3 regions of the Arthrobacter sp. NQ7 genome follow, and region 2 is predicted to be linked to each of the others. Evidence: riboswitches for the same ligand, from Rfam matches in the RefSeq annotation. Region 2 holds a riboswitch; each other region holds the start of a gene.
What was found. Region 2 has a riboswitch for thiamine pyrophosphate ahead of thiO (glycine oxidase ThiO). Riboswitches for the same ligand answer to the same signal wherever they lie in the genome.
Positions count from the first base shown of each region.

Region 1: another riboswitch for thiamine pyrophosphate. It lies ahead of PUN71_RS16425 (ECF transporter S component); the one in region 2 lies ahead of thiO (glycine oxidase ThiO).
Region 3: another riboswitch for thiamine pyrophosphate. It lies ahead of thiD (bifunctional hydroxymethylpyrimidine kinase/phosphomethylpyrimidine kinase); the one in region 2 lies ahead of thiO (glycine oxidase ThiO).

Region 1 covers NZ_JARFXU020000017.1:32,878-40,172, forward strand. Annotated here, with positions in the region: gene PUN71_RS16415 (energy-coupling factor transporter transmembrane component T family protein) at 1-336, opposite strand, end outside; gene PUN71_RS16420 (ABC transporter ATP-binding protein) at 333-1,877, opposite strand; gene PUN71_RS16425 (ECF transporter S component) at 1,877-2,500, opposite strand; TPP riboswitch at 2,568-2,706, opposite strand; gene PUN71_RS16430 (iron-containing redox enzyme family protein) at 2,956-4,008, shown strand; gene PUN71_RS16435 (CDGSH iron-sulfur domain-containing protein) at 4,022-4,267, shown strand; gene PUN71_RS16440 (DUF4235 domain-containing protein) at 4,371-4,634, shown strand; gene mnhG (monovalent cation/H(+) antiporter subunit G) at 4,659-5,063, opposite strand; gene PUN71_RS16450 (MrpF/PhaF family protein) at 5,053-5,328, opposite strand; gene PUN71_RS16455 (Na+/H+ antiporter subunit E) at 5,328-5,873, opposite strand; gene PUN71_RS16460 (Na+/H+ antiporter subunit D) at 5,870-7,295, opposite strand, start outside.
Region 2 covers NZ_JARFXU020000002.1:344,191-351,485, reverse strand. Annotated here, with positions in the region: gene PUN71_RS04400 (RNB domain-containing ribonuclease) at 113-1,636, opposite strand; gene thiE (thiamine phosphate synthase) at 1,673-2,407, opposite strand; TPP riboswitch at 2,435-2,553, shown strand; gene thiO (glycine oxidase ThiO) at 2,546-3,853, shown strand; gene thiS (sulfur carrier protein ThiS) at 3,850-4,086, shown strand; gene PUN71_RS04380 (thiazole synthase) at 4,091-4,915, shown strand; gene PUN71_RS04375 (hypothetical protein) at 5,013-5,315, opposite strand; gene PUN71_RS04370 (DUF3107 domain-containing protein) at 5,337-5,561, opposite strand; gene PUN71_RS04365 (TetR/AcrR family transcriptional regulator) at 5,624-6,289, opposite strand; gene moeB (molybdopterin-synthase adenylyltransferase MoeB) at 6,374-7,295, shown strand, end outside.
Region 3 covers NZ_JARFXU020000003.1:225,899-233,193, reverse strand. Annotated here, with positions in the region: gene PUN71_RS05895 (Rne/Rng family ribonuclease) at 1-2,354, shown strand, start outside; TPP riboswitch at 2,500-2,594, shown strand; gene thiD (bifunctional hydroxymethylpyrimidine kinase/phosphomethylpyrimidine kinase) at 2,602-4,119, shown strand; gene rplU (50S ribosomal protein L21) at 4,384-4,692, shown strand; gene rpmA (50S ribosomal protein L27) at 4,754-5,017, shown strand; gene obgE (GTPase ObgE) at 5,136-6,725, shown strand; gene proB (glutamate 5-kinase) at 6,715-7,295, shown strand, end outside.

The DNA.
Region 1 (7,295 bases), on a different contig from region 2:
GAGGAAGCCGATCCCCAGCTGCAGCGAGCCTTCACTCATGGTCCAGATGCCGACGTCGAGCAGGATCCGTCCGCTGTCCGGCGCCAGGATGGAGGTGCTCCACCCGCCCACGGCGGCGGCGAGGATCAGCGGCCACCCGCGCTGCCACAGCAGGGCCAAGGTGAGCCCGGCCAGGGGAAACAGCAGCAGTTCGAAGACCAGGGCCACGGAGGCCGACACCCAGTCGATGGACAGCGCCAGGACCGCGGTAATGAGCACGACGGCGGCAAACTTGCTCAGGGGGTTGGCGCGGGCCAGGAGGGCGCGGTTGCCGGCCAGGGTGAGTTCCTGCCTCATGGCGCCACCGGTTCCGACGCGGCCATCCGAAGCTCCGCCCCGCCCAATGCCCCAGTGAATTCGGCGTCGTGGGTCACGGACACCACGGCGGTGCCTGCGTCCAGCAGCTCGGAGAGGAACGAGGCCAGCTCCGCCCATGTGTTGGCATCCTGGCCGAAGGTGGGCTCGTCCAGGACCAGCACCTGGGGGCTGGCGGCGAGGACGGTGGCAACGGAAAGCCGCCGTTTTTCGCCGCCGGAGAGCGTGTAGGGGTTGGCGTCCACCAGCTGGGTAAGACGCAGCCGCTCCAGCAGTTCGTCAACCCGGTCCTCACCGTGGCCAAGGTGCCGGGGACCGAACAGCAGCTCATCGAGCACCTTGCCGGTGACGAACTGGTGCTCCGGCTCCTGGAACACCGTCCCCACGCGCGAAATCAGTTGCTCGGCCTTCCAGGTGTAGGGGTCGATCCCCGCGCCGCGGCTGAGGTCCAGCGTGGCGGAAACCTTCCCGGAGACGGGTTCCAGCAGCCCGGCAAGGGTCAGCGCAAAGGTCGATTTTCCGGCGCCGTTCGGACCGGTGATGGCGAGGGCCTGGCCTGCACGGACCTGGGCCGCGAGCCCTTCCTGGACCGGGACGGGCGGAATCCTGCGAAGGCCCTTGCGGCGTGGACGTTCGCGGGAGACAGCAAGCCGTTCGGCGGCCAGCAGGAGATTCCCGGTTCCGGGGGCGGGAACCCCGGCACGGCCACGGGTGGCCGGCACGTAGCCCGGCACCCACACCCCGGCGGCGGTGAGCTTGGCGCGCGCCTCGCGAAGCACCAGGTCCGGCGGCCCGTCCAGGAGTACGGCGGGATCGGATGCGGAGCCCGGCTGGAGCACCACGATCCGGTCCACCAGGTCCTTCCACACGGAAACCCGGTGCTCCACCACCACCAGGGTGGCCCCGGTCTTGTCCAGGCAACGGGCGACGGCGCCCCGGACCTCCAGCACGCCGTCCGGGTCCAGGTTGGCCGTGGGTTCGTCCAGCAGGATCAGCCCCGGGCGCATCGCCAGGATGCCCGCCAGCGCCAAACGCTGCTTCTGGCCGCCGGACAGCGCCGACGTCGGGTGGTCCAGCGGGAGGTGGGACAGGCCGACGTCGGCAAGCGCCTCGTGCACGCGCGCCCAGATGGCTTCCCGGGGCACCGCAAGGTTTTCGGCGCCGAAGGCGACGTCGTCGCCCACCCGGGACAGGACCACCTGGGTTTCCGGGTCCTGCTGCATCAGCCCGGCGTGCCCGCGCCGGGCGCGGGGCACGGCGCCGTCAATGAGCAGCGAACCTGACTCGTCGGCGTCGCCTGCCTCGCCGTCGTCGTTGATGTCGCCCAGCACCCCCGCAAGCGCATGCAGCAGCGTGGACTTCCCGGCCCCCGAGGGACCGAGCAGCAGCACCCGCTCGCCGGGGCTGATGTCCAGGTCGAGGGCATGGACGGCAGGCTTGGCCCGTCCGGCATGCCGCCAGCCCCAGCCGCGGGCGGCCACGGCGGCGGGGCGGACCGTGCCGGCGGCGTCCTGGGGAGCCATCAGGAGAAGACTGGCTCCGTGGCGGCCTTGCGGGACGCGAAGGAGCTGAGCACGCCGGTGCGCGCCAGGCCGCGGGTGGCGAGCCAGGACAGGGCGCCGGCGATAACTGCGCCTGACAGCATGCAGAACAGGATGTAGGCCAGCTTGTCACCACCGGAGTAGGCGATGTTCCAGCCCCACGGCGCGAACGAGTCGTTCAAGCCGCAGAACAGGCCCGCGGCCGCACCGGCCAGCAGGGACACCGGCAGGTTGAACCTGCGGTAAACGAAGATGGCGAAGATGATTTCCGCGCCCAGGCCCTGGACGAAGCCGGAGAACAGGACGGATGCGCCGTACTGGGAGCCCATGAGGAGTTCGCCCGTGGCGGCCACGGTCTCGCAGAACAGGGCGGCCCCGGGCTTGCGGATAATCAGCATCCCCAGGACGCCGGGGATCATCCAGCCACCGGCGATCAGGCCGGTCAGGGGCGGGTAGGCGGCGTTCATCGGCACGGAGACCGCGGCCGCAGCCTGGTCCCAGGCCCAGAAAATAACGCCTCCGGCGATGGCCACCAGCGCGGCCACCACGATGTCCACGACGCGCCAGGACTTGCTGGTGGTCTTCTTGATTGCTGCAGTACTCATTGGATCCTCCTGGGAAACAGGAGGGGAAAGTATTCCCGGCCGGCGGCCTGTTGCCGTGCAGCCGCGACACTTTGAGAACTCGACTCCCTTGCGCCGGTACTAACCGGATCAGGTTCGAGGGTCTGCGGCGGTCCGCACTCTCAGCGCCCACCTTCAGTTCCCGGCTGGTGCCGAGGGCCGACGGCGGCGCTCCCCTGTCGTTTTTAGTGTTGCGTTAAATGTGGGTAAGGCTTTTTGCCCTTCCGGACGTGCTCAAGTTTACACCGGAGGGCCCTGCGTGGAGGGCTCCAACGGCCCATCCTGCCGGATGTGACCGGCCCGCCGGCCTATCGAAGCGATGGCTTTAGCTTTTATTAGTAATCATGCTTACTATATTGGTTCCCGGGATGGACGGGGACAGGGCGTGGGAGCTCCGTCCCCGGTCACGGAAACAGCGCGCCGGAACGAGGAGCATCATGAGAATCCCGGAAACCCGAGGGCCCATCAGCAGCGCCCTTCTCACGGCCTTGGCCAAGGCTCCGGATTCCGCTGGCGCGGAACTGGACGGGCTGTACCGGCTGGTGGCGGGGCAATTGGCGGAAACCACCGACATCATTGGCGACGAGGACATCCAGCTGGCCCTTTTCTGCCTTTACGAGCTGCACTACTCGGGCCTGGACGGCGTCTCCGACGCCTGGGAGTGGGAGCCCGGCCTGATCAGGGTGCGGCGGCTGATCGAGGAACCGTTTGAGGCCGCCCTCCGCACGGCCGCGCACCAGGCCGCCGGAAGCCTTGAACTCCCGACCGGCACCTTGGGCAGCGACCAGGTGGCCGATGTCCTCTTCGGCCTTGCGGCCGCTGACACCGGCCCCAGCGTCTCCCGTTTCGTTGCCAGGAAGGCAAGCCTGGACCAGCTCAAGGAGTTCCTGGTCCACAAATCCGTGTACCAGCTGAAGGAAGCCGATCCCCACACCTGGGCGATTCCCCGCCTCAGCGGACGTCCCAAGGCGGCGCTGGTGGAAATCCAGGCAGACGAATACGGCGGCGGGCGGCCTGAGCGGATGCACAGCGCGCTGTTCGCCCGGACCATGCGGGGCCTGGGGCTGGACGGCAGCTACGGCGCCTACGTCGATGCCGTTCCCGCCATTTCCCTGGCCTCGGTGAACCTGATGTCGCTGTGCGGCCTGAATAGACGGCTGAGGGGGGCCATCACCGGCCACTTGGCCATCTACGAAATGACGTCTTCCCAGCCCAACCGGTTCTACGGCAACGGATTCCGCCGGCACGGTTTCGGCCAGGACATCACCCACTACTTCGACGAGCACGTGGAAGCGGATGCAGTCCACGAGCAGATCGCGGGGCGGGACCTGGCCGGCGGCCTGGTGGAAGCAGAGCCGGAGCTCCTCGCCGATGTCCTGTTCGGGGCAACGGCCGTCATGGCCATGGACAGCCGCCTGTCGAACCACCTGTTGTCCTCCTGGGAAGCCGGCACATCGTCGCTCCGGACGGCCGTGCCGGCGGCAGCATGACCCCGGGAACAGCATGACCCAGGAACAAGGAACAGGAGGCAACGTGGACCAGGAATCTGCGGCGGGCTCAATAGTGGTGTGCCCGGACGGACCCTTGATCGTCAGGGGCGGGTTCGAGATCGTCACCCCTTCGGGGGACGCCGTGCCCCGCGACCGAAAGACCGTGGCGTTGTGCCGGTGCGGGGCCTCGGCGATCAAACCCTACTGCGACGGCACGCACAAAATGATCAAATTCCGCACCGAACCACCCACCCCATAGTCCGCCAAGTGCCTGCCGCCCGCCACGTCCTTGCCATGACCGGCACGGCTGTCCGGCTAGGGTGGAGGCAGTCCGTTTTCCGCCGCCGCAAGGAGTTACAGGAATGAACCTTTTCATCAAGCTGCTCGGGACCGGGGTGAGCCTGGGCGCAGGCCTGGCCGGCACCAAGCTGGTCAACACCATCTGGGAAAAAACCACCGGCCAGAAGGCGCCCACCGGCAAGAACGAGGATGTCCCCACCAGCCTGCGTTCCGCGCTGACCTTCGCGCTGATCTCTGCCGCGGTCAGTGCCACCATCCAGGTACTGGCCAACCGGGGCACCCAGCGCGCCATCGCCCGCTTCGCCAAGACCCAGGACATCGTCTAACCCGGGACACCGTCCAACAGCGTGTTACCCGCCGTCGCCGGGGCCGTCCTTCAGGGCAGTCTCGGCGGCGGCTTTTTGCACCACGGCCTCCAGTTCGTCCGAGGTGAGCAGTTCCCGGTGCAGGTGCTTGGTGCGGTAGCCGGCCCGGCCCACCATGTGCGCGGACACGGGCACCGTGAGCAGCTGGAAGATCCACGCCACCACCAGGACCGGCCACACCCACCAGGTGCGCATCTGCAGCCCGATGGCGGCCAGCAGCAGGAACAGTCCCAGCACCTGGGGCTTCGTGGCGGCATGCATCCGGCTGAGCAGGTCCGGGAAGCGCAGCAGGCCAACGGCTGCGCCGAGGGACATGAGTGCCCCGACCACCATGAACACCGCGGAGACGGCGTCAATCCAGGCATCGGGTCCGGAGAAGTCAGGATTCATCAGGCTTCACCCTCCGGTCGGCCACGAACCTGGCCACGGTCACGGATCCGATGAATCCGATGATGGAAATGGCCACCACCAGCATGAGGTTGTGGAGGTGGCGGTTCACGGCCATGTCAATGCACAGGGCCCCGGCAAGGATGGCCAGCAGCACATCCGCTGCCAGCACCCGGTCGAGCAGCGACGGGCCCCTGGCAATCCTGATGATGGCGCCGGCCGCTGCCAGCGAGAAGATCACGGCTGTAACAGCCAGGACAACCTGCATCACGCGGCGGCCTCCAATCGGACGGCTTCAAGTTCTTCCGGCGTGCCCATGATGCGGATCAGGCCCGCCTCAATGGACCGGACCTCGTTCCGGAGGCCCTCCACATCTTCCTTGGACGTGATGTTGAGCGCGTGCAGGTACAGGGTGGATGTCGAGCGGTCCACCTCCACCACCAGGGAGCCGGGGATAAGCGAGATGACATGCCCGGTGGCGGTGACGATCAGGTCCTGGTGGCTGCGGAGCGTGACCGCCACGACGGCGTTGGTCACCTTGGGGCCGCGGACGGTGGCCAGGTAGAGGACCTGGGCGCTGGCCACCACCACTTTGCCCAGGAAGGCCAGGGCAAAGGGCACGGCGTACAGGATGTTGAACCGGCCGCCGAGCTCCACGGGCGGAAGGTAGAAAAGCCTTGCCACGCCCACCGCCAGGAGGGCTCCAAACAGGAGGTTCCCGGCGCTGAAATCCTGCCAAAGCGCGCCCCAGACGATCACCAGCCAGACCAGGAGCGGCAGTTCCTGGCGCAGCGAAATGCGTTTCCGGCTCATCGCGTGCCTCCCCCGCCGACAGGCGCCGGAACCTGGACGTCACTGCCCAGGACCGACTGGATGTACGGGGCACGGTCCAGCATGTCCCGCGCGGCCCGGTCGGAAAGCCCGAACAGCGGCCCGGCGAAGACCGTCAGGGCCACGCCGAGCACCACCAGTCCCGCGGTGGAACCCACCATGGTCCGCGGCAGGAGGGTCACCGTGTTGAGCTTGGCCCCGGGCCCGGAAATCCGCGCCGATGCCGGCGCGAGGAGAACGGGGTCGGGGTGTTCGGCGTCGGTGGGCCTGCGCCAGAAGGCGCGGTTCCAGACCCTGGCGACGGCCAGCAGCGTCAGCAGGCTGGTCACCACCCCGCCGACCACCAGCGCGTAGGCCAGCGGTGTGCCGAGTTCAATGCCCGCCTGGATCAGCCCCACCTTGCCCAAGAAGCCGGAGAACGGCGGAATGCCCGCGAGGTTCATCCCGGGGATGAAGAACAGCAGCGCCAGCATGGGCGACAACTTGGCCAGTCCGCCCAGCCGGTCCACGGAGGAGCTGCCGCCGCGGCGTTCGATAAGGCCGGTGACCAGGAAGAGGCTGGTCTGGATGGTGATGTGGTGGGCCACATAGAAGACCGCCGCCGCGAGGCCTACCGCAGAGGACATCGCCAGCCCGAAGACCATGTAGCCGATGTGGCTGACCAGGGTGAAGGACAGGAGCCGCTTGATGTCGCTTTGGGCCAGGGCACCGAGGATGCCCACCACCATCGTCAGCAGTGCCACCACCATCAGCGGCGTGTTGAGGGTGTCGCCGGGGAACAGGAGCGTCTCGGTCCGGACCATGGCATAGACACCCACCTTCGTCAGCAGGCCGGCGAACACCGCGGTGACGGGAGCCGGTGCGGTGGGGTACGAGTCCGGGAGCCAGAAGGACAGCGGGAACACGGCGGCCTTGATGCCAAACGCCACCAGCAGCATGACGTGCAGCAGGGTCCTGGTGCCCTGGTCCAGCTCGCCGAGTTTGATGGCCAGGTCGGCCATGTTGACGGTTCCGGTGGCCCCGTAGACCATGGCGATTGCGATCAGGAACAGGACCGAGGACACCACGGACACCACCACATATGTGACGCCGGCCCGGATGCGGGGACCCGTCCCGCCCAGGGTCATCAGCACATAGCTTGCGGTGAGCAGGATCTCGAATCCGACGTAGAGGTTGAAGAGGTCCCCGGAAAGGAAGGCGTTGGACACCCCTGCCACCAGGATCAGGTACGTGGGGTGGAAGATCGAGACCGGGGCGTCGTGGTCACCGTCTGCCATGCCCTGCCCGGTGGCGTACACCAGCACGGCCAGGCTCACCGCGGAGGACACCACCAGCATCAGCGAGGAGAACTGGTCCACCACCATGACAATGCCCCACGGCGGGAGCCAGCCGCCGATGGTCACG
Region 2 (7,295 bases):
GTTGGTTTCAAATTGAGGAAATCAACGACCGGGCATCCAGTTTCTACCCTCCCAGTCTAGCCGCACGGGCGCGGAAACTGTTTTCGCCCCGCCCGCTGCACCCGCTGGAGCCTCAGGAAACCAGCTCGAAATGGATCTGGCGGGTGGTGATGTCCGACGAAACCAGCCGCACGCGGACCTTGGTGCCGGATTCCAGTTCGCCGGCGCAGCGCGCGGTCACTGCGGGTTCGGCAATCTGGATGATGCCGGAGCTTCCGTTGCCGTTCCCGTTCCTGCCGTTGCTGCCCTTCCCGTTGCCAGTCCCGTTCCCGTTCCCGGAACCATTTCCGTTGCCGTTGCCGTTCTGGGGTTTGGAGCCGGAAATGACGATTGCATCGAACTCCTGCCCAATGTGGTTCAGCAGCAGTGCCGCCTCCACGGTGTCCAGGGCGAGGCGCTCCATGCGGGAGGCCAGCTGGTCCGAACCGGCCATGATGCCCGGCAGCAGCGGAAGGGCTTCGCGCGCCCAGCCGGGAACATCCCCGCCGTTGCTCAGGGCCTCGCAGATGACCAGCACGAAGCGGTCCACCAGCCGGCGGAGCGGGGCAGTGGTGTGGGCGTAGGCAGCACCGATGGCGGATTGGATGCCGTCCTCGGGTACGTTGCCGTCGAAGGCGGTGTAGGATGCGCCGCGGAACAGCATGCCGGCCGAATGCATGATAGCCAGCTGACGGGGATCGGTGGGATCCAGGGACCGCAGGTACTCGCCGTAGCTGACCTGGCCGTCCCAGGGCTTGCCCAGCGCCTCGGTCTGGAGCCGGAAGTGCTTCAGGCTCCGCTCGTCCGGAGCCGGCATGGTGCGCAGGATGCCCACCTTGCCCTCCAGCATCAGCTGCGCGGCAGCCATTCCCGTCATCAGCGAAATCTGCGCGTTCCAGTCCTCCACCGGAAGCTGCGGTACGGCATCAATGCGGTAGCCGCCGTCGGGCAGCTGGACGATCTCCTGCTCAGGCATGTTGAGGCTGGCCCCTTCACGCGCCCGTTCCAGCGCCACCCGTTTGAGGCCCACTTCGCGCAGCAGTGTCAGCACAGGGGAGGCGGTCCCGGCGTCGAGGTCCGCCTGGGCGCCCTTGTAGCTGAGCTTGTCGCGGCTGCGGATCCTGGCGCGCCGGACACCTACGGACAGCACGGCTGCGTCGCCGTCGAGCGTGAAGTCCCAGACGAAGGCCGAACAGTCCTGCCCTGGCAACAGGCTTCCGGCCCCCTCGCTGATGACTTCCGGGTGCAGCGGAATCCGGCCGTCCGGCGCGTAGAACGTCTGACCCCGACGCCGCGTTTCCGCGTCCAGGGGGCCGCCCGGCACCACGAATGCCGGGACGTCGGCAATCGCGTACAACACGCGGTAGCCCGTCCCGTCCGGCTCGATGAACACCGCCTGATCCAGGTCAGTGGATGAGGCGGGATCGATGGTGATGAATTCGACGGCGGTCAGGTCGTAGGACGGCAGCTCCAGCGCCGCCACGGCAGCGCGGGCGTCCGCAACGGCATCGGCCGGATACGGACCCGGAAGTTCCAGCTCCGTGCGCAGCTGGCCCAACGCCTCTTCCAGGGCGTTCCTGTGGTCATGAACGTTGGGGGCCAGCCGATGGTGTGACACAAAAATCAGCCTAGCTCCAAGTCCACGGATATGGCATCAGGAGGCGGCGGCGTCCAGCGCGTCGAGGAGGGATGCCGCAGCGGCTGCGGGATCGGCGGCAGCGGTGATGGCCCGGACCACAACGATCCTGCGTGCACCTGCCTCTGCCACCTGCCGGACGTTGCCGTGGTCGATCCCGCCGATGGCGAACCACGGCACCGGCTCCCCGGCCTGCCGGGAGGCTTCGGCGGCATACTCCACCAGTCCGGTCCCGACGGCGGACCTGCCGGGTTTGGTGGGCGTGGCCCAGACCGGCCCCACGCAGAAGTAGTCCAGGCCTGCCGGGCCGGCGGTGGCGGCAAGGGCAGCGTCCACCTGCTGCGTGGTGTGGCTGGAAAGCCCAATGGCTGCGTTGCCGTTGACCAGCGTGCGCGCCGCCGCCAGGGGCAGGTCCTTCTGGCCGATGTGGAATACCGGCGCCCCGGACAGCACCGCGATGTCCGCCCGGTCGTTGACTGCCCACAGCTTGCCGTGCCTGACTGCCGTCTCCTTCAGGACAGCCAGCAGGTCCAGCTCCTCGGCAGCCTCGATGGCCTTGTCCCGCAGCTGGATGATGTCCACGCCGCCCGCGAACGCTGCGTCCACGAACCCGGCGAAGTCGCCGCGGTCCCGGCGGGCATCGGTGCAGAGGTACAGGCGGGCCGCCTTGAGCGCGTCGTTGTCCCGTGCGTTGACAACTTCGGTGGCCGGGGCATGCGGGCCGGCAGGGAAGGATGAGGTGGACACATTCATGCCTGCAAGCCTAGTTCCTCTAAACTGGGCTGGTACTGCGGGAGCCCGCGGCAGCTGTCATAAAGCGCCGGGCTGAGAGGGCGTCAGAGCCGACCGCTTGACCTGATCCGGTTAATGCCGGCGTAGGGAAGGAACCACATGCGCAACCCCGTTGACAGTCTCCCCGGGCCCGAAGGCGCCAGCGCAAACTCCACCGTCCGGGCCGACGTCGCCGTCATCGGCGGGGGAGTGGTGGGGCACGGGATCGCGTGGGAAGTGCAGCGCTCCGGGCGCTCGGTCGTCGTCATAGACGACGCCCCGGGTACCGGAGCCAGTTGGGCCGCAGCGGGCATGCTGGCGCCGGTCAGCGAACTGCACTACCAGGAGGAGGATCTCCTGGAACTCATGCTCGATTCGGCGTCCCGCTGGCCTGCCTTCGCCGCCCACGTTGCCGCTGCAACGGGCGAGGACTGCGGATACCTGACGACGCCGACGCTGGCCGTGGGTGCCGACGCCGCCGACCGGCGTGCCCTGATGGACCTGCGGACGGTCCAGCAGGCCAACGGCCTGGCGGTGGAGCCGCTGGCGGTGCGGGAGGCCCGGACGCGCGAGCCGCTCCTCAGCCCGGCCATTGCCTGCGCCATGGATACCCCGTCGGACCACCAGGTGGATCCGCGGCGGCTGGTCCTGGCACTGCGGCTGGCCCTCGGCGGCGCCCCCGAAGGGAACCCGGAGCTGTCCGCCGCCGGGGCGGAGCGGGGCTTTGCCGTGCCGGACCGGGCCGCCGGGCTGTTGTGGGAGGGCCCGAGTGTTGCCGGCGTCAGCCTGGCCGGCGGCGGCACGGTCCTGGCCAAGGAAACCGTGGTGGCCAACGGGCTGCACGCGGCGGAGCTTGGCGGCCTGCCGGACGGGCTTGAGCTGCCGTTGCGCCCCGTCCACGGGGACATCCTCCGGCTGGCCGTTCCCGGACACCTTCGGCCCCTGGTGACGTCCACGGTGCGCGGCCTGGTCCACGGCGTGCCGGTGTACATCGTTCCCCGGCAAGACAGCACCGTGGTCATCGGGGCCACCCAGCGGGAAGATGCCCTTTCCGACGCCGTCAGCGCCGGCGGCGTCTATCAGCTGCTGCGCGACGCCCAGGCGCTGGTGCCCGCCGTCGCCGAACTTGAACTGCTCGAATCGACGGCCCGCGCCCGTCCCGGCACCCCCGACAACGCCCCCCTGCTGGGCCGGGTACCGGTGGCGGTGGGCTCCGGCCAGGACGCCACCACCGCCGGCCACGTCCACGGGCTCATCATCGCCACCGGGTTCTTCCGGCACGGCGTCCTGCTCACCCCTGCCGCCGCAGCCATCTGCACCGGACTGCTGGATGGAAGGACCGATCCACGCTGGGCACCCTTCAGCCCGGACCGGTTTTCCAAGCCGGTGGCGGCCGGCACAAGCCCGCACATCAAGGAGACAGCGTGAACATCACCCTCAACGGAGAACCGCACCAGGTGGCCGATGGCGCGTCCATCACCACCCTCGTCAGCCAGGTCACCGGTCGCCCGCTTGCCCAGAGCGGCCAGGCGACGGACGGCGGCAAGCTGGGCGTCGCCGTCGCACACAACGCGCAGGTGGTCCCGCGCAGCCAATGGTTCGCCACGGCGCTCGCCGAGGGCGACGACATCGAACTCGTCACAGCAGTACAGGGAGGCTGACGCCATGACCGAAACCAACACCATCCACTCCACCGGCACCGGCACCGGCGCCGGCGCCGGCGACGCCCTGGTGATCGACGGCGTCGCCCTCGAATCCAGGCTCATCATGGGCACCGGCGGGGCGCCCAGCCTGGACGGCCTGGGCGCCGCGCTCCTGGCCTCCGGCACCGCGCTGACCACCGTGGCCATGCGCCGCTACTCCACGGCCGAGACCGGCTCACTGTTCCAGCTGCTGGTGGACCACGGAATCCGGGTGCTGCCCAACACCGCAGGTTGCTTCACCGCCAGGGACGCCGTCCTCACGGCGGAACTGGCGCGGGAGGCCCTGGAAACGGACTGGGTGAAGCTGGAAGTCATCGCCGACGAACAAACCCTCCTGCCGGACGCCGTGGAGCTCGTGGACGCTACCGAACAGCTGGTAAACCGCGGCTTCAAGGTTTTCGCCTACACGAACGACGATCCCGTGCTCGCGCTGCGGCTGGAGAACCTGGGCGCCACCGCCGTCATGCCGCTGGGAGCCCCCATCGGCACCGGGCTGGGCATCCTGAACCCGCACAACATCGAACTCATCGTCTCCCGCGCCTCCGTGCCCGTGGTCCTGGACGCCGGTATTGGCACGGCCTCGGACGCCGCCCTGGCCATGGAACTCGGCTGCGACGCCGTGCTGCTGGCCACCGCCGTGACGCGCGCCCAGAACCCAGTGCTCATGGGCGAGGCGTTCAAGCACGCCGTGATGGCCGGCAGGATGGCCAGGGCAGCGGGCCGCATACCCCGCAGGGAGCACGCCCTGGCATCGTCTGCCATGGAGGGGCGGGCCGAGTTCCTCTAGCCCCGGGCAGTCGGTAAAAGGCTGTGGCCGCCACCCTCGGGGGTGGTGGCCACAGCCTTTTTAATCTGTCGTCCGGCGACGCCGGGAGCGGGCCGGCTCAGCGCCGCAGGATCGCCGTGAGCCGCTCGGTGTCGTGGCGGGCGCGCGTGCGGCCCAGGAAGACCACGGCGAGGACCGCCGCGGCGACGCCGAGGACAACGGGCAGGACCCACGGAAGCCAGGTCAGGCCCGGCAAGTAGCCGAAGCCCGCTGCCATCAGGATGATCCATGCCAGCGCCGCAACACCCACGGCGACCCCGGCCGGCAGCGCCGCACCGTACTTGGCGTGCCGCTTGTCATTGGCCCAGACGATAAAGCCCGCGGCGACGGTGGCGAGCACCACGATGGTCAGCGAAAGCATGGATCTCCTTGGAAATGCGGACTAGAACTGGCCGAACCCTACGCGCCGGACCTCTTCGGCGCCGATCTCGACGTAGGCCAGCGCGTTGCCGGGAACAATGATCAGGCGTCCCTTGTCATCCTTCAGGCGGAGCTCGTTGCCTCCATTGATGGCTTCGCCAACGACCTTGGCCACCGTCTCTGCGTCCTGGTTCGATTCCAGCACGATCTCGCGGCCAACGTTTTGAACGCCGATCTTAATTTCCAAGGGGGCCTCCCAGCCTGTGAAAGTACTCGTGTATCTCTACGAGGTGTTGTCTTATTTGTAGTCTAGGACTCTTTAGGGAAGCGACTGATTCCGCGCCAAGCTAAACGGTAGATGAGGTCGCTGGCCACATCGAGGTCGAGGTTGCCGTCTGTTTCCAGCCAGTACCTGGCACTGACCTGCGCCATGCCTGCCAGGCCGCGGCCCAAGAGCTCCGCCTCGAGGTGGGGAAGCTTGGTGTCCTCGGCGATCACCCGGGCAATGGCATCAGCGAAGGTCCGGTTGAAGGTCTCCAGCCGGGAGCTGACATCGGGATCGTTGATCAGGTCGGACTCGAACACCAGCCGGTGGGCCTGGTCATCGTTGGCGATGAAATGGAAGTACGCGCGCATGACGGCCTGGACGCGTTCATCGTTGTCGGTGGTGGAGTTCAGGGCGCCGAGCATCAGCTCAGTTAGCGACGCGAGATGGCTCTCCAGCAGGGCGAGGTAAAGATCCCGCTTGGAAGGGAAGTGCTGGTACAGCACCGGCTTGCTCACATGCGCCGTTTCCGCAATTTCATCCATCGCCGCACCGTGGTAGCCGTTGGCTACGAACACCTCCTGGGCCGCGGCAAGCAGCTGTGCGCGGCGCTCATCCCGTGGCATCCGGGCGGACCGCTGGCCTGCCGGGCGGGAGGCAGCGTGCGGTTCAGCGGCGGCCGGGCGGTCGGCCCGTGCTTCAGGGACCACAGTTGTCCTTCTTTCCATTGCAGTTACCTTCACTTTACTGCGGGGTAATATGACCCGGCGGTATCCCGGGGCATACATTGAAGTATGGCTTCGTCTTTCACCGCAAATGTTTCGACTATTTCGCTGGATCCGCTGGTGGAACCGGCGGCCGGACTCACCTCCGACGAGGTGGAACGGTACTCCCGGCACCTGATCATTCCGGAGATCGGAGCCCTGGGACAGCGGCGGCTGAAGAACGCCAAGGTGCTGGTGATCGGTGCCGGCGGGCTGGGCGCCCCCGCATTGCTGTATCTGGCCGCAGCCGGAGTGGGCACCATCGGCATCGTCGATGACGACGTGGTGGACCTGAGCAACCTGCAGCGGCAGGTGATCCATGGCGTCAGCGACGTAGGCCGGCTCAAGATCGAATCGGCACGCGACGCCATCACGGAGCTGAATCCGCTGGTGGACGTCCGGCTGCACAACGTCCGCCTGGACTCGTCCAACGCCCTGGAGCTGTTCGGCGGGTACGACCTCATCCTGGACGGCGCGGACAACTTCGCCACCAGGTACCTCGTGAATGACGCCGCAGCCATCCTGGGCAAGCCCTACGTCTGGGGTTCGATCTTCCGGTTCGACGGCCAGGTCAGCGTCTTCTGGGAAAAGCACGGGCCCACCTACCGTGACCTGTATCCGGAGGCGCCGCCTGCCGGCTCCGTCCCGTCCTGCGGCGAGGGCGGCGTATTCGGTATGCTGTGCGCTGCCGTGGGATCGCTGATGGTGACCGAAGCAGTGAAGCTGATTACCGGCGTCGGACGTTCCCTGCTGGGCCGTGTGGCCCTCTTCGACGCGCTGGGCGGCAGCTGGCGGGAAATCCGGGTGGCGAAGGACCCGGCAGCGGAACCCATTACCCAGCTCACGGACTACGAGGCCTTCTGCGGAATCCTCCCGGAAACACAGGCGGACACGGAACATACGGTCACCGCCACCCAGCTGGCCACCATGCTGGCGTCGCGGAAGGCCGGGC
Region 3 (7,295 bases), on a different contig from region 2:
CCCGCGTCCGTGCACCACGGCCGGTGAGCGAAGCACCGGTGAACAACCGGGTCACGAGCGTAAAGGGCTCCACCCGCCTGGAAGCCAAGAAGCAGCGCCGCCGCGAATCCCGCGACACGGGCCGCCGCCGCACCGTCATCACGGAAGCCGAGTTCCTGGCACGCCGCGAATCCGTCGACCGGCAGATGATCGTCCGCCAGCGCGACGACAGGATCCAGATTGCGGTCCTCGAAGACGGCGTCCTGGCTGAGCACTTCGTGTCCAAGACGCAGCAGGACTCGCTGATCGGCAACGTCTACCTGGGCAAGGTCCAGAACGTGCTGCCGTCCATGGAAGCGGCGTTCGTTGACATCGGGCGCGGCCGCAACGCCGTCCTGTATGCCGGCGAGGTCAACTGGGAGGCAGTGAACCTCGAAGGCAAGCAGCGCCGCATCGAAAACGCGCTGAAGTCCGGGGATACCGTGCTGGTCCAGGTCACCAAGGACCCCGTGGGCCACAAGGGTGCCCGCCTCACCAGCCAGATCTCGCTTCCCGGCCGCTACCTTGTGTACGTGCCCGGCGGATCCATGACCGGCATCTCCCGCAAGCTGCCCGACGTCGAACGCAACCGCCTCAAGCGCATCCTCAAGGACCGGCTGCCCGAGCACGCCGGTGTCATTGTCCGCACCGCCGCCGAAGGCGCGTCCGAGGAAGAGCTGACGCACGACATCAACCGGCTGCGCGCCCAGTGGGAAGGCATCGAAAGCCAGGCGGCGTCCACCAAGATCCTTGCCCCCGAGCTGCTTTACGGCGAGCCGGACCTGACCATCAAGGTTGTCCGCGACGTCTTCAACGAGGACTTCTCCAAGCTCATCGTTTCCGGCGAGGAAGCCTGGGACACCATCGAGGCCTACGTCACCTACGTGGCGCCCGATCTGGTGGGCAGGCTCGAGAAGTGGACCAAGGACCAGGACATCTTCTCCGCCTGGCGCATCGACGAGCAGATCCACAAGGCCCTGGAGCGCAAGGTCTTCCTGCCCTCCGGCGGCTCCCTGGTGATCGACCGCACCGAAGCCATGACCGTGGTGGACGTCAACACCGGCAAATTCACCGGCAGCGGCGGCAACCTCGAGGAGACGGTCACCAAGAACAACCTCGAAGCCGCCGAGGAAGTGGTCCGCCAGCTGCGGCTGCGCGACATCGGCGGCATCATCGTGATCGACTTCATCGACATGGTGCTCGAATCCAACCGTGACCTGGTCCTCCGCCGCCTGGTGGAATGCCTGGGCCGCGACCGGACCAAGCACCAGGTCGCGGAAGTGACGTCACTGGGCCTGGTCCAGATGACCCGCAAGCGCATGGGCACCGGGCTGCTGGAAGTCTTCGGCGAACAGTGCGAGGCCTGCGCAGGCCGCGGTGTAGTGACCCACGACGATCCCGTGGAGCACCGCCGCGCCAACATCGTGGCCGCCGAGCACCATGTCCAGCGCACCGACAACCGTCCCGAGCCCCGCGGCGAAGCGCACCGCCCGGAAGGGCACCGGAACGACGCCGCCCAGCCCGGGGTCCGCCCGGAGCGCAAACGCCGCCGCGGCCGCGGCAACCAGCAGCCTGAAGCGGCTCCGGCCCCGGCAGTCCACGTCCACACCGTCCAGCCCGACCCGACAGATGCCGAGCGGCACGCCAAAGCGGAGGCCACCAGGCTTGCCCTGGCCAACATCGCAGCGGCCGCGCACGCGGCGCACCTGCACGACGACGAGGTGGCCGCTGCACGGCAGATGCCGTCCGTTCCGCCTGCTGCCGCACCCGACGGGGAGAAGCACGACGACGGCTCCCCGGCGCGTCCCGCGGCGGTCCTGACGTTCGGCGGCGAGCAGGTCCCGCTTCCGTTCGTGGAGCACGCTGAGGAGCACCAGCCCAAGCCGGCACTCACCTTGGACCGCCTGGCCGAAGCGTTCGCGCACCTCGGCCAGCCCGCCTCTGCCATGGAGGATGCACCGGCCAAGGACGCGGCTGCCCAACAGCCTGCCGAAGCCGAACAGCCCAGGAACGCCGAACGGCCCAGGGAAGAAGCGGCGCCGGTGCAGCAGCCGGCTGCGGTGGAAGCCCCGGCGGAAAATGATTACTCCGACCACACGCTGGAGCAGTCCCGCCAACGCCGGCCCCGGCGCCACCGGGCCGCCAGCCGTGCCCAGGGTGCCGCCAACGAGACCGCCGTCCAGCACCACGAGAATGTCCAGGCCACTGGCGCCGGGCACTCGCACGCCGCGAAGGCACCCGAGTCCGGCAAACCCGGGGCTGCCACGGCGGAACCGGGCAAGGCGGCGGAGGAACCCATCATCCTCGGCGTCGGGGTGCCCGCCTCGGAGCTCTAAGCCCACGCCGGACCACCGCGCCGGGAAGTCCCCGTCCGGTGGACTGTTCCCCTCCGAATAACGGGGGAACAGTCCACCGGGCGGGGACTTCCTGCATGCCGGGGGCTGTCACCTTTCCCGCGCCCGGGCGTCAGCAGCTAGTCTGGAAACCGACACGGGGTGCCGCACAGGCCGGCTGAGATCCAGACCCGTTGAACCTGTCCGGCTAGTACCGGCGAAGGGATGTCTCTTGTCTTCGACCCTCTCCATGCCCCTCCCGGCTGTCCTGGAGGCTGCCCCGCAGCCCGCTGGCCGTGCCGTCCCCCGAGTGCTCTCCATCGCCGGTTCCGACCCGTCAGGCGGGGCCGGCATCCAGGCGGACCTCAAGAGCATCGCCGCCCATGGCGGCTACGGTATGGCCGCCATTACCGCGCTCACCGCACAAAACACCCGGGGTGTGCAGGACGTGCATGTTCCTCCCGCCGGGTTCCTGGCCCGGCAGCTGGATGCTGTCAGTGATGACATCAGCATTGACGCCGTCAAGATCGGCATGCTGGGTGATGAAGCGGTCATCCGCACTGTCCGCGGGTGGCTCGAAAAGGTGCGCCCCGCCGTCGTGGTCCTCGACCCGGTGATGGTGGCAACCAGCGGTGACCGGCTCCTGCAGGAATCGGCCGAAGCCGCGCTGCGGGAACTGCTGCCCCTTGCCCACCTCATCACCCCGAACGTGCCCGAGCTCGCCATGCTGGTGGGGGAGGACCCGGCGTCGGACTGGGAAGCGGCGCTGGACCAGGGCAGGCGCCTCGCAGCGGCCACCGGGGCCACCGTGCTGGTCAAGGGCGGCCACCTCGCGGGTCCCGGCTGCCCGGACGCCCTGGTCAACACCGGCGGCCTCCTGGGCCAGGAAGTGGTGGAAGTCCACGGTGCCCGGGTTGCCACCCGCAACAGCCACGGTACCGGCTGCTCGCTGTCCTCCGCCATGGCCACCGTGCAGGCGCGCGTGGGCGACTGGGAAGCTGCCCTCCGGACGGTCAAGCCCTGGCTGGCAGGTGCCCTGGAAAGCTCCGGCACGCTCGAGGTAGGCCAGGGGAACGGACCGGTCCACCACTTCCACCACGTCCGCCCGGCCCTGCCGGAAGGCGGCTTCGCGGCCCTCCTGTGGGCGGAAGCGCAGCAGGACCTCGAGGCTATCTACGCGCTGGACTTCATCAACGGCCTGGCCTCCGGCGGCCTCGCCGAAAAGGACTTCGCCTATTACCTGGCCCAGGATGCCCTTTACCTCAACGGCTACTCGCGGGTGCTTGCCCGTGCCAGCGCCATGGCCCCCTCCGAGGCCGAGCAGCTGTTCTGGGCCGGCTCCGCCCAGCAGTGCCTCGAGGTGGAATCGGAACTGCACCGCTCGTGGCTCAGCACCCGGCCCGCGCCCACCGGCTTGGGCCCCGTCACCAAGGCGTACGTCGACCACCTCACTGCGGCCTCGGCGTCGGGCAGTTATGCTGTCCTCGCCGCCGCGGTCCTGCCCTGTTTCTGGCTCTACGCGGAGGTGGGCGAAAAACTGCACGCCCGCTTCCTTGGCTCCGGCGAACCGGCCGGGCACGCCTACGCGGACTGGCTCCGCACTTATGCTGACGAGGGCTTCGCCGAGGCCACCCGCAGGGCCATTGCCATCGTGGACGCAGCGGGACGGAACGCGTCCGACCATGAGCGGTCAGCCATGGTCACCGCCTTCAAACAGTCGTGCCGCCTCGAACTCGAGTTTTTCGACGCGCCGCGGCTGCATTCCTGACCGCCGGCAGGCGGCGGCACCAGTATCATGGAACGGCACGGTGACGGCGCCGCCGCCGGCTTGTGGTTGCTATCACAGCCGGCCCGCCGGAACCAGCCTCATTTGCGGCCGGAGTCGGATTTAGCGTATTCTGGATCTTCGGTGCTTACGCCAACACTTGGGTTATGACCCCACGGCGTTGAGGCACAGCGAAAAACCAGGCTTTTAATGAGTCGGTTACGCACGCAAATTTTGTTATAAACGTCGAGAGAAGTGAGTTCCCAAGTGGTGTACGCGATTGTCCGCGCAGGCGGCCGCCAAGAGAAGGTTTCCGTTGGAGACTTCGTTACCCTGAACCGCGTCGCCGGTGGAGCCGGCAGCACCATTGAGCTGCCCGCACTGCTCCTGGTTGACGGTGACAAGGTCACCTCCGCCGCCGCCGACCTGGCCAAGGTAACTGTTACGGCTGAAATCCTCCAGGACCTGCGTGGTCCTAAGATTGTCATCCAGAAGTTCAAGAACAAGACCGGTTACAAGAAGCGCCAGGGTCACCGCCAGGAACTGACCAAGGTCAAGATCACCGGCATCAAGTAACCACCGGTTACTGTTCAGGTATTTCAACAGATTCCCCAGAATTTAGAGGCAGGCATTTCAGATGGCACATAAAAAGGGCGCGAGCTCCACTCGCAACGGTCGCGATTCCAACGCTCAGTACCTCGGCGTCAAGCGCTTCGGCGGCCAGGTCGTTTCCGCAGGCGAGATCATCGTCCGCCAGCGTGGCACCCACTTCCACCCGGGCGCCGGCGTTGGCCGCGGCGGGGATGACACCCTGTTCGCCCTGACCCCGGGCGCCGTCGAGTTCGGCACCCGCCGCGGTCGTCGCGTGGTCAACATCGTTGCTGCTGCAGCTGCAGAGTAACAACAAGTTCTGAACCGGTGGAGCGGGCCTGAGGGTCCGCTCCACTGTTCTTTTAACCGCATTACAATCGATGTGGCGTCCCCGGGCGCCATGTAAACAGCATCTGAGGGAGATCCACGTGGCCAGCTTTGTAGACCGGGTAGTACTGCATGTATCCGGCGGTACCGGCGGCCACGGATGCGTCTCCGTCCACCGTGAGAAGTTCAAGCCCCTCGGCGGTCCCGACGGCGGCAACGGCGGCAACGGCGGCGACGTGATCCTCCGCGTGGACCACCAGACCACCACGCTCCTCGACTACCACCACGCACCGCACCGCCACGCCAGCAACGGCGGGCCCGGCATGGGCGACTGGCGCGGCGGCAAGAACGGCGAGACCCTGGTCCTGCCCGTTCCGGACGGCACCGTCGTCAAGACCAAGGACGGCGAAGTCCTGGCCGACCTGGTGGGAGAAGGCACCGAGTACATTGCCGCAGCCGGCGGCCTGGGCGGACTGGGTAACGCCGCGCTCTCTTCGCAGAAGCGCCGCGCCCCCGGATTCGCGCTGCTGGGCCTCGAAGGCGAGTCCCGCGACATCGTCCTGGAACTGAAGTCCATCGCTGACATCGCCCTCGTGGGGTTCCCCTCCGCCGGCAAATCCAGCCTCATCGCCGCCATGTCCGCTGCCCGTCCCAAGATCGCCGACTACCCGTTCACCACCCTGGTGCCGAACCTCGGTGTGGTGCAGGCCGGCGACGTCCGGTTCACCATCGCTGACGTTCCCGGACTGATCGAAGGGGCCAGCGAGGGACGCGGCCTGGGCCACCACTTCCTGCGCCACGTGGAGCGCTGCGCCGCCCTGGTCCACGTGCTGGACTGCGGCACCCTCGAATCCGAGCGTGACCCCCTCTCGGACCTCGCCATCATCGAAGGCGAGCTGGAGAAGTATGCGGTGGACATGAGCTACGCGGGCCAGGACGGCGAGGTGGTTCCGCTGAACCACCGGCCCCGGCTGGTAGCGCTCAACAAGGTGGACCTGCCTGACGGCAAGGACATGGCCGAATTCGTCCGGCCGGAACTCGAATCCCGCGGCTACCGCGTCTTCGAGGTGTCGGCCACCAGCCATGAGGGCCTGCGCCAGCTGGGCTTCGCCATGGCAGAGATCGTCAAGGCGGCCCGCGACGCCATTGCCGCCGCCCCGCCCAAGGTCCAGCCCACCGTGCTGCGCCCCCGCGCCGTCAACGAGGCCGGGTTCAAGATCCGCCGCGAAGAGAAGAACCTGGAACCGCTCTTCCGCGTCCTGGGCGAAAAGCCCGAGCGCTGGGTCAAGCAGACGGACTTCACCAACGAGGAAGCCATCGGCTACCTGGCCGACCGCCTCGCCAAGCTCGGCGTGGAAACCGAACTCTTCAAGCAGGGCGCCAAGCCCGGCGACACTGTGGTTATCGGCGGCGAAGACGGCGTCGTCTTCGACTGGGAGCCCACCATGATGGCCGGCGCCGAGCTTCTTGCCTCCCCGCGCGGCACCGATGTGCGGTTCGCCGATATCGGCGACCGGCCCACGCGCAGCCAGAAGCGCGAAGAGCAGCAGGAGCGGCGGGATGCCAAGGCAGCCGCCCGCGCCGAGCTTGAGGCGGAACGGAAAGCCGGAATCTGGACCGAATCCGTCAGCGGGCGCCGCGCTGCCAAGCCGGTCAAGGAGAGCGGACTGGAAGCGGACGATGACCTCTAGGGGCATGACCGCGGAGCCGGCTGCGCGCACCGCGGACAGAAGTGCGCTGGCAGGAGCCCGCCGGATCGTCGTTAAGGTGGGATCCTCCTCGCTGACCAGCATCAAGGGCGGCATCTCGGAGGAGTCTCTGACCGCCCTGGCGGATGCGCTGGCGGCCAAACGCAACGCAGGTGCCGAAATCATCCTGGTTTCCTCCGGCGCCATCGCCGCCGGTCTCGCGCCCCTGGGCCTGGCCAAGCGTCCCCGGGACCTGGCCACCCAGCAGGCAGCCGCGAGTGTGGGCCAGGGACTCCTGATGGCCCGGTACACCCAGGCCTTCGCCGCGCACGGCGTCACCGTCAGCCAGGTCCTGCTCACGGCCGAGGACCTGATGCGCCGCAGCCAGCACACCAATGCCCTGCGCGCCATGGACCGCCTGCTCAACCTGGGTGTCGTCCCCGTGGTCAACGAAAACGACACCGTGGCCACGCACGAGATCCGCTTCGGCGACAACGACCGGCTCGCCGCCCTGGTGGCGCACCTGGTCCGGGCCGACGCACTCGTGCTGCTCTCCGACGTCGACTCCCTCTA